DNA from 4 places in the Bradyrhizobium sp. Ken51 genome. Region 4 is predicted to be linked to each of the others. Evidence: predicted binding sites of a transcription regulator. Region 4 holds the regulator's gene; each other region holds the start of a gene.
What was found. The regulator LexA, encoded in region 4, represses DNA repair genes until DNA is damaged. The targets are predictions, from matches to a motif close to TGTTCNNNNTGTGTTCNG.
Positions count from the first base shown of each region.

Region 1: a site for LexA is predicted at 1,668-1,685, ahead of recA (recombinase RecA). Genes of this name have one in related genera too.
Region 2: a site for LexA is predicted at 1,429-1,446, ahead of AC0L27_RS10175 (ribonuclease T2). Genes of this name have one in related genera too.
Region 3: a site for LexA is predicted at 1,709-1,726, ahead of AC0L27_RS21325 (helicase-related protein). Genes of this name have one in related genera too.

Region 1 is NZ_JBVVPB010000006.1:68,352-71,567, reverse strand. It holds gene gcvP (aminomethyl-transferring glycine dehydrogenase) at 1-313, shown strand, start outside; gene recA (recombinase RecA) at 505-1,593, opposite strand; gene AC0L27_RS13020 (hypothetical protein) at 1,843-2,010, shown strand; gene AC0L27_RS13015 (DUF2798 domain-containing protein) at 2,717-2,974, opposite strand.
Region 2 is NZ_JBVVPB010000004.1:175,688-178,903, reverse strand. It holds gene AC0L27_RS10190 (DUF3617 domain-containing protein) at 1-388, opposite strand, end outside; gene AC0L27_RS10185 (hypothetical protein) at 433-726, opposite strand; gene AC0L27_RS10180 (hypothetical protein) at 909-1,373, shown strand; gene AC0L27_RS10175 (ribonuclease T2) at 1,493-2,185, shown strand; gene AC0L27_RS10170 (23S rRNA (adenine(2030)-N(6))-methyltransferase RlmJ) at 2,238-3,098, shown strand.
Region 3 is NZ_JBVVPB010000012.1:166,984-170,199, reverse strand. It holds gene AC0L27_RS21325 (helicase-related protein) at 1-1,442, opposite strand, end outside; gene AC0L27_RS21320 (DUF3108 domain-containing protein) at 2,028-2,837, opposite strand.
Region 4 is NZ_JBVVPB010000034.1:50,981-54,196, reverse strand. It holds gene AC0L27_RS34850 (hypothetical protein) at 1-402, opposite strand, end outside; gene lexA (transcriptional repressor LexA) at 864-1,565, opposite strand; gene AC0L27_RS34840 (molybdopterin molybdotransferase MoeA) at 1,742-2,953, opposite strand; gene AC0L27_RS34835 (hypothetical protein) at 3,182-3,216, opposite strand, start outside.

The sequences.
Region 1 (3,216 bases), on a different contig from region 4:
ATCGGAATCCAAGGCGGAGCTCGATCGCTTCTGCGATGCCATGATTGCGATCCGGAGGGAAATCGCCGAGGTCGAAGCCGGCCGCTTCAAGATCGAGGCGTCGCCCTTGCGCCACGCCCCGCACACCGTGCACGACATCGCGGACGACGATTGGAAGCGCGCCTACACCCGCGCCGAAGGCTGCTTCCCCGCGGGCACCTCGCGCACGGACAAATATTGGAGCCCGGTCGGCCGCGTCGACAATGTCTATGGCGACCGCAACCTTGTGTGCTCGTGCCCGCCGGTGAGCGATTACGCGGAAGCGGCGGAGTAGGAATAGGGCGCGACCAATGAGCGGCTCTCGCGATCCCATCGCCACAGCCGCTCGTTTGTCAGTTCAGCTTCTTAGGATGGGTAGAGCGAAGTGAAACCCATCACCCCACGCAAAACGAAACAGGCGCCGAAGACGTCGGCAACTCAACGTCCTCAGCGCCCGCTCCTCGCGAAAAACTTTACTGTTGAAGCTTACTCGTCCGCCGGCTCCTCGCCGTCGGCATCACGCTCGGGGCTGCCGGCGAGAATCTGCTCGGCGATCAGGCCGGAGTTCTGGCGGATCGAGGTCTCGATCTTGGCGGTGATGTCGGGGTTGGCCTTCAGGAACGCCTTCGAATTCTCGCGGCCCTGACCGAGGCGCTGGCTGTCATAGGAGAACCATGCGCCGGATTTCTCGACGATGCCGGCCTTGACGCCGAGATCGAGAATCTCGCCCATCTTGGAGACGCCCTCGCCGTACATGATGTCGAACTCGACCTGCTTGAAGGGCGGCGCCAGCTTGTTCTTGACGACCTTGACGCGGGTGGTGTTGCCGACCACTTCGTCGCGCTCCTTGATCGCGCCGATGCGGCGGATGTCGAGGCGGACGGAGGCATAGAATTTCAGCGCGTTGCCGCCGGTGGTGGTTTCCGGCGAGCCATACATCACACCGATCTTCATGCGGATCTGGTTGATGAAGATCACCATGGTGTTGGACTTGTTGATGGACGCCGTCAGCTTGCGCAGCGCCTGGCTCATCAGCCGGGCCTGCAGACCTGGCAGCGCATCGCCCATCTCACCCTCGAGCTCGGCCTTCGGCACCAGCGCCGCGACCGAATCGATCACCAGCACGTCGACCGCGCCGGAGCGCACCAGCGTGTCACAGATTTCCAGCGCCTGCTCGCCGGTGTCCGGCTGCGAGATCAGGAGCTCGTCGATGTTGACGCCCAGCTTGCGCGCATAGACCGGGTCGAGCGCGTGCTCGGCGTCGATGAAGGCGCAGATGCCGCCCTTCTTCTGCCCTTCCGCCACCGTGTGCAGCGCCAGCGTGGTCTTGCCCGAGGATTCCGGCCCGTAGATCTCCACGACGCGTCCCTTCGGCAGGCCGCCGATCCCGAGCGCGATATCGAGCCCGAGCGAACCCGAAGAGACCGCCTCGACATCCATCGAACGGTCGTTCTTGCCGAGCTTCATCACCGAGCCCTTGCCGAACTGCCGCTCGATCTGGGAGAGCGCGGCGGCCAGAGCTTTACTCTTGTCCATGGAAGATCCTTCGACGATACGCAGGGCAGTGGTGGACATTGGGTCGTGCTCCTTATGGCGAGGATTCGCTAGAGGGACAAACGGCTGGCGAGGCGGCGCGGCGATAAAATCAATGTACCCTATTTGTTCTAGGTTCGCAATATGTTCTTTGCGGATTTTGGTGCTGTCTGACGCGCATCAAAGACGGATGATCCGCGCGCCGTCAGAATTCCGTAATCCTGCGGCACCGAACCTTTCGCGGCCTGCGGTCTTCTCTTGGATGGGACCGCAACTCTGGGGACCTCAGTCATGACGAACAACACGCATCACGATACGAACCGGCGCAATCCGCTGCTGGAGGCGGCGCGGGAAGAGATGATCAAGTTCGAGCGCAAGGAAAACGAGTTCCGCAAGAAAGATCGCCAAGAGCGTGCCGCCGAGCTCCATTTGCCGCTGGACGCGATCAAGCTTCAATAAGGCCGCCACGACGAGGGTTTAGGAGCTGACCGAGGCCCGCTTGCGACTCGTGGGGCGATGGAGGTGTTCGCCAGCGGCAATGCTCCGGCGACGATGCCGGAGCGGCCGCCTGTTGATTTCAAGCAGATTGGCACGGGAATCGGATGGCCGCGGAGGCGAATCCGAGCCGATACGGTATCTCAATACTACCAGTAAGCCATTGATTGAACGATGGAATTTGTAGGCGGGCTACTGTGCATGGGGTTGTTTTCGTGTTTTTGAAAGGCGCGCATGGGCCTTTCGACCCGCGCCGTGTCCCGGCAGCCAACACGGCCTACAGCAGAACCAGCAACCCGATGCCGATCACCAGCACTACGAAGCCAGCCGCCGTCGCGGCGGCGAATGACCGCTCTACGTTGTCCATGATGCCACCCCGTTGCCGGCACGCCACGTTTCCCCCATGGCAGCACCGTCGCTGCGAAATCTCGCCTGCGGTTGTGTCCTGAGTTGTGCGAACGGATGTCGAAATTGGGACCGGTGCAGGGTCAGTGTGCGGCCCCGAGCTCTGGGCCTTCGCTGCCGCCGTCGCCCTGTCAGGCTGTCGTAAGCTGAGCCGGCTAGGGTCGTCCGGCTATGGTGTTGCAGCCCAGCACCTCAGCCTCCAATAACCTTTTCCCCGCTTGGCTCTCCAAGCGGGGTTTTTTCATGCCGGTTTTCATGCCGACTTTCATGCCGGCCGGCCGGTTTGCGAACCGCCCTCCTCCTGGGTCAGCCGCAGCGAGAAGGCGCGGATCGCCGGCGCTGCGAGCAGCACGATCGGCAGCATCGCCGCCCATGCGATCAGCCACGACACCATCCAGTGCGCGAGGAACTCCAGCGCGTTCCCTGCGGGAAGGCTGGCGATGCCCGCGGCGACCAGCGAGGTCAGTCCGGACTGGATGATTCCGAACACGAAATGAGAATAGCGGCGGGGAATGCCCAGCATGATGCGCCCATGTTCCTTAGCCTCATCGGGCCAAGCAAGGCACATGCCGCCGCGCGCCGAAGACGCCGCTGCCCGGTCCAGGAACTCTGTTCATGGCCGGAGAACCACGGGAGAGGCCTCGCGCCGCCGCCGGGCGGCCGGCGCATCGATCGGGAGCTGAAGGCGATCGGGCGCGAAACCGCCTGAACGGCCGGACCGAGATCGTCGGCGGGATGGCGCCCCTGCGCGCTGCAGCCGCCATG
Region 2 (3,216 bases), on a different contig from region 4:
CTGCCGCGCCGGCGGCGCCGCCTTGCGCGTGCGACGACGTCTTCACCGTATAGGCCGAATTGAAATCGCCTGATATCTCAGCATGCGAGGTCGTGCTGATGCCGGCGACGCTACACTCGGAATCGCTGACATAGCCAGTCGCGGTCTTCTTGATGTCCTGCTTGGCGCAGATCTGCTTGGCCATCGGCGAGACGTTGTTGTTCATCTCCTTGTCGACGGTCTCGTCGGTGCAGTGCTGCATGGTCATCTCGGGCACGGGCGTGCCGGTCCTGACCATCTTCAATTCCCACAGGCCCGCCTTGCGCACCGGCAGGTCTTCAGCGCGAGCGCTGCCTGCCGACAAGACGAAGCAAAGTGCAGAGCCGAGCAAAGCGAGTTTGCGCGTCATGTGGGAAGCTCCCGGCTGCGAGATAGCGGCGTTGCGAAAGCGCCTCAGTAGAGCGTGCGGATCGGCTGCTCGGCGGCGCCATAGGGCACCCAGCGGCAGGAGAACGAGATGTAGCCGCCCTCATAGGCCTGCACCGCCAGGAATTTGGCGACCTTGCCGTAGCGCGCGCAGTGATCGACCGCGACCTGCCGCGCATCGGTCTGGGTTGCCATCGAATAGGCGATGATGCCGCCGGTGTCGTTGCCCTTGAACGGAGGCACCGGAAGCAGATCGGCGCGCGCCGACTGGCTCGCCATCATACCCAGGGCAAGAAGGCCCGCGGCCGCAATGATTCGCATTCCCGTCACTCCGATTGGTTGGCGGCAGTTTACGGTGCCAGCGCGGCGGTGGAAAGAACGGAAGGCCCCTCTAGTGCAGCATTGCGGTCAACTCGTCGGCAAGTGTTGCCGCGCTGCACTTGACCTCCTCCGGCCTTCGCGGCACCGTCGGACCCTCGCAGATCATGCTGTCTGGATCATCCATGCGCGCCTCGACCTTCCTGAAATCGCTCCGCTTCGCCGCCGTGCTCGGCCTCCTGTTCGGGGCGCTGTCGCTCGGCGAGGCCAGGGCTGCCAATCCGCTGGAGCTGAATTTCTGGCTGAGCGGGCCGCGCTATGACGGCAATGTCTCCGAATGCGACAGGGCGCTGCCGACGATCGCCAGCCAGTTCTGGGAGAAAGAAAGCTCGTTCTGGAATTCCTCATTGAAGATCACCGGCTTCGCCGCGGTTCACGAGACCGCGTTCCGGCCCTGGGCATCCGACAACATTCCTCGCCGCTATTGCACCGGCGAGGCCATGCTCACGGACGGCAAGATGCGCAAGGTGCACTTCTCGATCGTCGAGGATGGCGGCTTCGCCGGCTACGGTCAGGGCGTCGAATGGTGCGTGGTTGGGCTCGACCGCAACTGGGCCTACAACCCGGCCTGCCGCGCCGCCAAACAATAATCGAAGAAGTCCGGATCGGAGCGGTCAGGCGGCCGAACGACGGTCGCCCGAATTTTGTTCTTGAAATGTTCCTATCGCCTGCTAGGCTGATCTGCACAGTCTAGTTGAGGGGCGTCGCCATGTTTCATTCCAGATTGCATTCGTTCTCCCGTCTGATGATCTCGCTGACGCTTGCAGCCGGGTTGGCTGCATTGGCCGGTGGCGCCAAGGCCCAGGACAAGCGGCAGAACACGCCCGGCGAATTCGATTTTTATGTGCTGTCGCTGTCGTGGTCGCCCTCCTTCTGCGAGGAGGCGGCGGAGCGCGGCGGCCGCTCGCAGATCCAGTGCAGCGGACGGCCCTACGCTTTCGTGGTCCACGGTCTGTGGCCGCAATATGAGAACGGTTTTCCGGAATATTGCCAGCGGCCGTCGCCGCGGCTGAACCGCAGCATCGTCTCCTCCATGCTCGATCTGATGCCGGCGCCGGGGCTGATCTTCAACGAGTGGGACAAGCACGGCACCTGCTCGGGGCTGGCCGACCGCAGTTATTTCGAGACGATCCGGAAGGCGCGCGCTGCAATCAAGATTCCGGCCGAATATCTCGATCTATCGCAGGCCAAGACCGTGGCGCCGGCGGAGGTGGAAGAGGCCTTCATCAAGGCCAATCCGGGCCTCAGCAATGCCGCCGTCTCGATCACCTGCAACCGGACGCGGCTATCGGAAGTCCGCATCTGCCTCAGCAAGGACCTGCAATTCCGCGCCTGCGAGGAGATCGACCGCCGCGCCTGCCGCCGCGACCAAGTGACAATGCCGCCGATCCGGGGTGGGTAGCCCAGGCGTCGTGCCTCTTTGCTCAAGCCGTCACGTGGCGTAGTGCTCTTGCATGAATTACCGCCACGCCTTCCATGCCGGCAGCTTCGCCGATGTCATCAAGCACATCGTGCTGGCACGCATCATCACCTACCTCCAGGACAAGCCGGGTGCGTTCCGCGTCATCGACACCCATGCCGGCGCCGGCCTCTACGATCTCGAAAGCGACGAGGCACGCCGCGGCGGCGAGTGGCTGACGGGCATTGGGCGGCTGATGCAGGCGCGGCTGTCGAACGACGCCATGGCGCTGACCAAGCCCTATCTCGACATCGTCCGCGCCTTCAATCCGAAGGGCGAGCTCAAGGCCTATCCGGGCTCGCCGCTGATCGCGCGCGCCCTGATGCGGCCGCAGGACCGCCTCGTCGCCTGCGAACTCGAGCCGAAGGCGCGGAAAGCGCTGATCGGCGTGCTCCGCCACGACGAGCAGGCCCGCGTGGTCGACCTCGACGGCTGGATGGCACTGCCGGCTTTCGTGCCGCCAAAGGAACGGCGCGGGATCGTCCTGATCGACCCGCCGTTCGAGGCCAAGGACGAGTTCGACAAGCTCGGCGAGGCCTTCTCGGCGGCCTTCGCGAAATGGCCGACCGGTATCTATGTAATCTGGTATCCCGCCAAGAGCCGGCGGGCCACTGATGCGCTGGTGCAATCAGTGGCGCGGCTCGCAGCCGTCGCAAAGCCGCCGGGAAAATGCCTGCGGCTTGAATTCAGCGTAGCGCCGCAAGCCGACGGCGCAGCCCTCACCTCCACCGGGCTCTTGATCGTCAATCCCCCTTACACATTGCACGGCGAGCTCAAGACGATCCTGCCGGAGCTGGAAATGCCCCTCGGCCAGGGTGGCGCTGCCAGATTCCGATTAGAGGTGCCGAGGCCGTAACACTCCGGCATCTTGGGAAAAATATGCAGGAGCGGTGGTCAATCTGCAGAGAACCGTATTATGCTGTTTCAGTGACTGGCTTTACGTTCCGCTTCCGCGAATGGTTGCGGCGGAGTGA
Region 3 (3,216 bases), on a different contig from region 4:
CGGCGATCAACGAAACGCTCAGTCAAGCGTTCATGGAGCGCATCCGATAATTTATTTTCGACCTCGCGGGCGATCCCCTGCCATCGTTCCGGGTCTTTCAGCCAGTCGGGGCGGTTGGCGACGAAGGTCCAGGTGCGAATCTGCGCGATCCGGGCCGACAGCGTGTCGATATCGCCGTCGACGCGGTCGGCCTGGTCGATCTGGGTCCTGAACCAGGCGTCGGGGATGCATCCCTTCCGCATCAGGAAGCCGTACAGCGTCGTCACCAGCTCGGCGTGGGCGGCCGGCGACAGCTTTCGATAATCCGGGACCTGGCAGGCCTCCCACAGCCGTTCCACCGCGTCCTTGCCATGTGCGACATCGCGCACCTCGGCGTCGCGGGCGGCGTGGTCGAGCACGCGCATGTCCTCGGCGATGGGCGCGCGCGTCAGCGCCTCGTGACCGGGGGCCAGGTTCAGCGAGACCTGGAGCGCGCCGAGGGAGGCAAAATCCAGCTTCGAATTGCGCCATTGCAAAACCTTCACGGGATCGAAGGTGTGGTTCTGCAGCGCATTGACGAGTTCGGGCTCGAACGGCGCGCAGCGGCCGGTGGTGCCGAAGGTGCCGTTGCGGGTGGCGCGGCCGGCGCGGCCGGCGATCTGGCCGAATTCGGACGGCGTCAGGCGGCGGAACTGGTAGCCGTCGAACTTGCGGTCGGAGGCAAAGGCGACGTGGTCGACGTCGAGATTGAGGCCCATGCCGACGGCGTCGGTGGCGACGAGGTAATCGACCTCGCCGTTCTGGAACATCGCGACCTGCGCGTTGCGGGTGCGCGGCGACAGTGAGCCCAGCACCACGGCGGCGCCGCCATGCTGGCGGCGGATCAGCTCGGCGATGGCGTAGACCTCGTCGGCCGAGAAGGCGACGATGGCGGTGCGGCGCGGCTGCCGCGTGATCTTGCGGTCGCCGGCGAATTCCAGCTGCGACAGCCGCGGCCGCGTGATCATGGAAACGCCCGGCAGCAGCCGCTCGATGATCGGTCGCATGGTCGCAGCGCCCAGCAGCAGCGTCTCGTCGCGGCCGCGGCGGTTGAGGATGCGATCGGTGAAGACGTGGCCGCGTTCCAGATCAGATGCAATCTGCACCTCGTCGACGGCGAGGAACGAGACGTCGAGATCGCGCGGCATCGCCTCGACGGTCGAGACCCAGTAGCGCGGCGATTTCGGCTTGATCTTCTCCTCGCCGGTCACCAGCGCGACGGCATCGGGGCCGACCCGCGCGGCGATCTTGTTGTAGACCTCGCGCGCCAGCAGGCGCAGCGGCAGCCCGATCATGCCGGAGGGATGCGCGAGCATCCGCTCAATGGCGAGATGGGTCTTGCCGGTGTTGGTGGGACCAAGCACCGCAGTGACGCCGGCGCCGGGAAGCCGATCGGAAGCGAAGGGGGAGGAGGAAAAAGGCATCTGGGGGATTAGGTAATGGCGATTGGGGCGAATGTCAGTGCTGTTTTGGGGCGGTGGCGCGAAGGGCTGGCCTCACACACTGCTGTCATCGCCCGGCTCGACCGGGCGATCCAGTATTCCAGAGGCGGCGCAGATCAAACCGAGAGGGCGCGGCGTACTGGATGCCCCGGTCAAGCCGGGGCATGACAGCGGAGAATGCGGCGCCCCTCCCCAGATCCCGCGCAACTGTCTCACTTTGCGACGCTTTTCCCGTTGGCTTTAAGCTTCGGAACGAGTTGAGAACGAATCGCGGCCGAATCGCTGACTCCCCCTTGAGTCCTGTTCCGTTCACGCAAGATGTCGCGGGAGGCTTATTGGGTTCGCACTAGATGGAGTTTTGGCCCGCCGCACAAGCGACGTTTCGGTGGCGGATTCGTTAAAGCTGGGGACGGCGCGGAGTCGAATCAGAATCGGGGAGGAGTCAAATGGATTCCCGTCCTCGCCCCCACAAAAAGCGCGAAAACAACCCCATGCACAGTAGGCATGTCGTTGAAATCATTCGTGTTTATTTTGCCAAAAAGGGGAGTTCGGCGCGGGACGCCAGCCCTACTGAGTCTTCGCCACCCTGGGCGGCTGCGCCGTGGTGATGAAGCTGGTGGCTTCCAGCATGGCCGGCCCGAGCGGGGTCGGCACTTTCAGCCAGAACGGGACCAGGATGCGCGTGCCGGCGATCGGCGCGAACGCGACCTCGATGTTGCGCTGGGCGGCGAGATATTTGATCACCGGACGGTCGGGGATGTAGCCGGCGATGGGCACGAAATACAGCGAGCAGACCACGACCTGGCCGTGATAGCCCTTTTCCGCCTTGACGTTTTCCATGCGCTTGAAATCGAGCTTGAGCTCGTAGCGCATGCGGCCGTCGAACACGGCGGCGCTGCCGTGGCAGGCGTCCGCCGACAGCACGTCGCCGGTGCCGGATACGCGCACCAGCGAGGCCGTCATCGGATCCCAGACGCCGCGGCGATGCGCGTCGGTGACGACGATGCGGTCTGGATCGACCGGCGGCTCCGGCAGGATGGCAAAATCCTTCACATTGCCCTTGTCGAGCGTGATGCGGATCTCTTCGGTCTTCTTCGAGGTGGTGGTGGAGGCCTGGTAGCCGGTCGCGACCAGCGCGCCGTTGACCACGCGGCCCTGCGAGGCGCCGGTGCCGGACCCGCCCGCGAACGATTTCAAAAGCCCCGAGGTGCCGCCGGAGGCCGCGGCCGCGAACACGTCGTCCTGGATGTCGATGTTCCAGGCGCCCTTGCCGACCGGAATGCCCGCCAGCGTCGCCTCGTATTGCGCCTCGAGCTTGCCTTGCGCCGCCGCGGGCTCCGCCGCCCACGCCAAGACCAGCCCGAAAAGGGCCACCATGACCCAGCGGCCGGCAGAGCGCGGATGACTTGCGCGCCGCTCCGCTGAGCGCAGCTCATTTGGGCGCAGCTCATTTGGACGCAGACTTGGCGCAAGATGAGGCGTTGTGAGCACGAAACAATCCAATCGGGGCGCGAACGGTTGTTACTTAAGCGAAAAACCGCGCCAGGCAATGTGTCCGGGCCTATCGGCGTCCGGAACTCCACTGGACTCTTCGGGCGCGAATACGCCCTTTATGTGATGGTAAGGCGCGATAATCATTGCCGTTTTGGTGATCGGGGCGGGTCAGAAGCGCGCACCTCTCTCCTCCCTTTCCACTGTCATGCCCCGGCTTGACCGGGGCATCCAGTACGCCGCGGCCCCTCTGGTCAGCCGTACC
Region 4 (3,216 bases):
CCGGTCGGCGATAATCTGCACCTTGTGCTCGCGCTCGGCGACCGACTGAGTTACCGGCAGCTGCAGCACGGTCGCGCGCTGGCCTTCGACGAGCTGCGTCACCAGCACATATTTACCGTCGGGGAATTCGATCGCGTCATGATGGCGGTCGGGAATGTGCGGATCCATCTTGCCGAACTTACCCACGCGGGAATTGATCGTGCGTGTCCAGATCCAGCGATTGTCGTAGCGGACGTCGTCGGCGAAGGCGAGCTCCGTTCCTGGCAGCAGGCAGACGGCAACAGACGGATCGGCTGCGGAGGCGAAGCCGCGCGTCGAGGTGCCGCGGAAGCTTGTCGTGACGATCGTCTCGCCGACTTCGGCGGGGCGCGACGCGACGGCATGCAGGCTGTAGTCACACATCGGGTGCTCCTCATGCTGGGATAGCTACCCGCGTCTCTTATCGAGGCGCAGGCCTCTATCAGAGTGGAAGCACGAACGCTCTGCTTGGTTATGGGCAAATCTGCGGCTGGCTTCTGCAAGCCGCGATCACATTATCTTTCCCGAATTCAATAGGAACAAAGCCCGTTGCGATGCATTCGGGAGGCGCATGCGCGAATATTGCCGGCTTGGCTGCAGCGGTCGAACTTGATCGCTGGCCGGTGTTTCCTCGAACACTTGAGCCGCGAAGCGGTGCTGTTTGAAGCCGTGCTGTTTCGTTGGCGTCGTGAGGAGCCAGCCCCGGAGGAGGGGCCGGATAGTCTGTGCAGAACCAGAACGACTATCCAGCCGGAGCGGACGATGATCCGCTCCAATCTCTGACCGGCGATGCCGGTGGAAGCGCGCGAGGCGCCAAGCACTTCCGGTATGAAGCACTTCCGGTATCAGTACTTCCGGTAAAGCCCGATCAGCTTGCCCTGAATCTTCACCCGGTTGGGCGGCAGGATGCGGACCTCATAGGCCGCGTTGGCGGGCTCGAGCGCGATCGATGCACCGCGACGGCGGAAGCGCTTCAGCGTCGCTTCCTCGTCGTCGATCAGCGCCACCACGATGTCGCCGGTATCGGCGCTCTCGTTGCGCTGGATCAGTGCCATGTCGCCGTCAAGAATGCCGGCCTCGACCATGGAATCGCCGCGCACTTCGAGCGCGTAATGCTCGCCCGAGCCGAGCATGTCAGGCGGTACGCTGATGGTATGGCTGCGGGTCTGCAACGCCTCGATCGGCGTGCCGGCCGCGATGCGGCCCATCACCGGCACCGCAACGGGACGCTCGCCCTCGTCAGCCGGCAGGCTGGAGCTCGCACGCACCTTGCCGAGATTGCCCTCGATGACGCTCGGCGTGAAGCCGCGCCGGCTGCCTGCGGCTGCCTGGAGCTCCGGCAGCTTAATGACTTCAATCGCACGGGCGCGGTTGGGCAGGCGTCGGATGAAGCCACGCTCCTCGAGCGCCGTGATCAGGCGATGGATGCCCGACTTCGAGCGCAGGTCGAGCGCATCCTTCATCTCGTCGAAGGAAGGCGGCACGCCACTTTCCTTCAGACGTTCACTGATGAACCGCAGAAGCTCGTATTGTTTGCGCGTTAACATCTCGACCAAAGTCCCCCGGTTGATGTCGTCCGATTCCGAGACGCTGAATTCGGCTATATGCCGCTACATGCTCGAAACAAATCATGAACGGACACTATATGTTCGATACATGTTCCGCAACTGCTTAATTTACCGTGAACAGAGCAAAGTTCGCGGAACGCGCGTTGCCGAGGCGCTCAGACGGGGAGCCGCAATACTTCGCAAGCCGTGCCGGCTTCGGCCTTCGGCGCAAACGGAGCGCGCACGAGAAGTACCTGTGCTGCAGCGAGATTCGCAAGCAGCGAAGAATCCTGATGGTTGACGGGAAGAACGACGCGTGTGCCGTCGTCACGCTCCTCCAGATGCGCGCGCAGATAGTCCTCGCGCTGGTCGTTGGCGCCGACGTCGCGGCCGAGCACGGCGCTTTCACGGCGATGGTGAATCACAGAACGGCCAGACAGGGCGCGAATCAGAGGCACCAGGAACAGGAAAGCGCACACGTAGGACGACACGGGATTGCCCGGCAGGCCGATCACACCCATTGTGCCGAGCCGACCGTGCATCATCGGCTTGCCTGGCCGCATCGCGATTTTCCAGAACGCCATCGCGATGCCTTCGTCCCTCAGTGCCTGCTGGACCAGATCGTGGTCGCCGACCGATGCGCCGCCGGTCGTGATCAGGATGTCGGCGCCGCTCTCGCGGGCGCGGCGGATGCCGGCGGTGGTGGCCTCCAGCGTGTCGGCGGCAATACCGAGGTCGATGGTCTCGGCGCCCTCCCTGCGGGCGAGTGCGTGCAGGGCGTAGCCGTTGGAATAGACGATCTGGCCGTGACCGGGCGTGGTGCCCGGCATCACCAGCTCGTCGCCGGTGGCGAGAATCGCGACCTTCGGACGCCTGAAAACGGCAAGGTGCGGATGGTTCATCCCGGCGGCGAGCGCGAGGTCGCGCTCGGTGAGACGGCTTCCCTTGCGCAGGAGCACGTCGCCCTCGCGGAAATCGACGCCGGCGGGACGGATGTGCCGTCCGGCGATCGCGGCTTCCTTGATCGTGATACGCTTGCCGGCGGCGACCGTGTCCTCCTGGATCACGACGGCGTCCGCGCCACCGGGAACGACGCCGCCGGTGAAGATCCGCACGGCCTCGCCGGCGCCGACCGTCCCCGCGAACGGTCGGCCTGCCGCGACTTCGCCGATGACGGTGAGCTCCGAATCGATCGTCGCGGCATCGGCCGCGCGCACCGCGTAGCCGTCCATCGCGGACATCGCCTGCGGCGGCTGCGTACGTCGCGCCGCGACGTCACGCGCGAGCACGCGATGGTAGGCCTCGTCGAGGGAAATCATGTCTTCCGGCAGCGGCTCTGCACCCGCCAGCACTGCGGCAAGCGCGTCAGAAACCGGCATCAAGGCCACGGCGAAAACTCCTGCTCGGCACGTTCGGGCGAATGTTCCGCAAGTCTTCTAGCCGAGCGCGGGCGCGGAGGCAAAAACGGCTGAACGGGCGCAGTCATTCCCGCCGCTTCATGTTGTTCCGGAAGCCGGGATCAAGCGCGTCGCGCCATGATCCGAAGGAGGTTACAGATCGGCAGGATAGTGGTCATGGTAAGACGAGAACGACGTGCGCCCCCCGGCCTGTATCGATCAGCTCCCTGCCTGCCCGGGAGTTACGTCGGGCG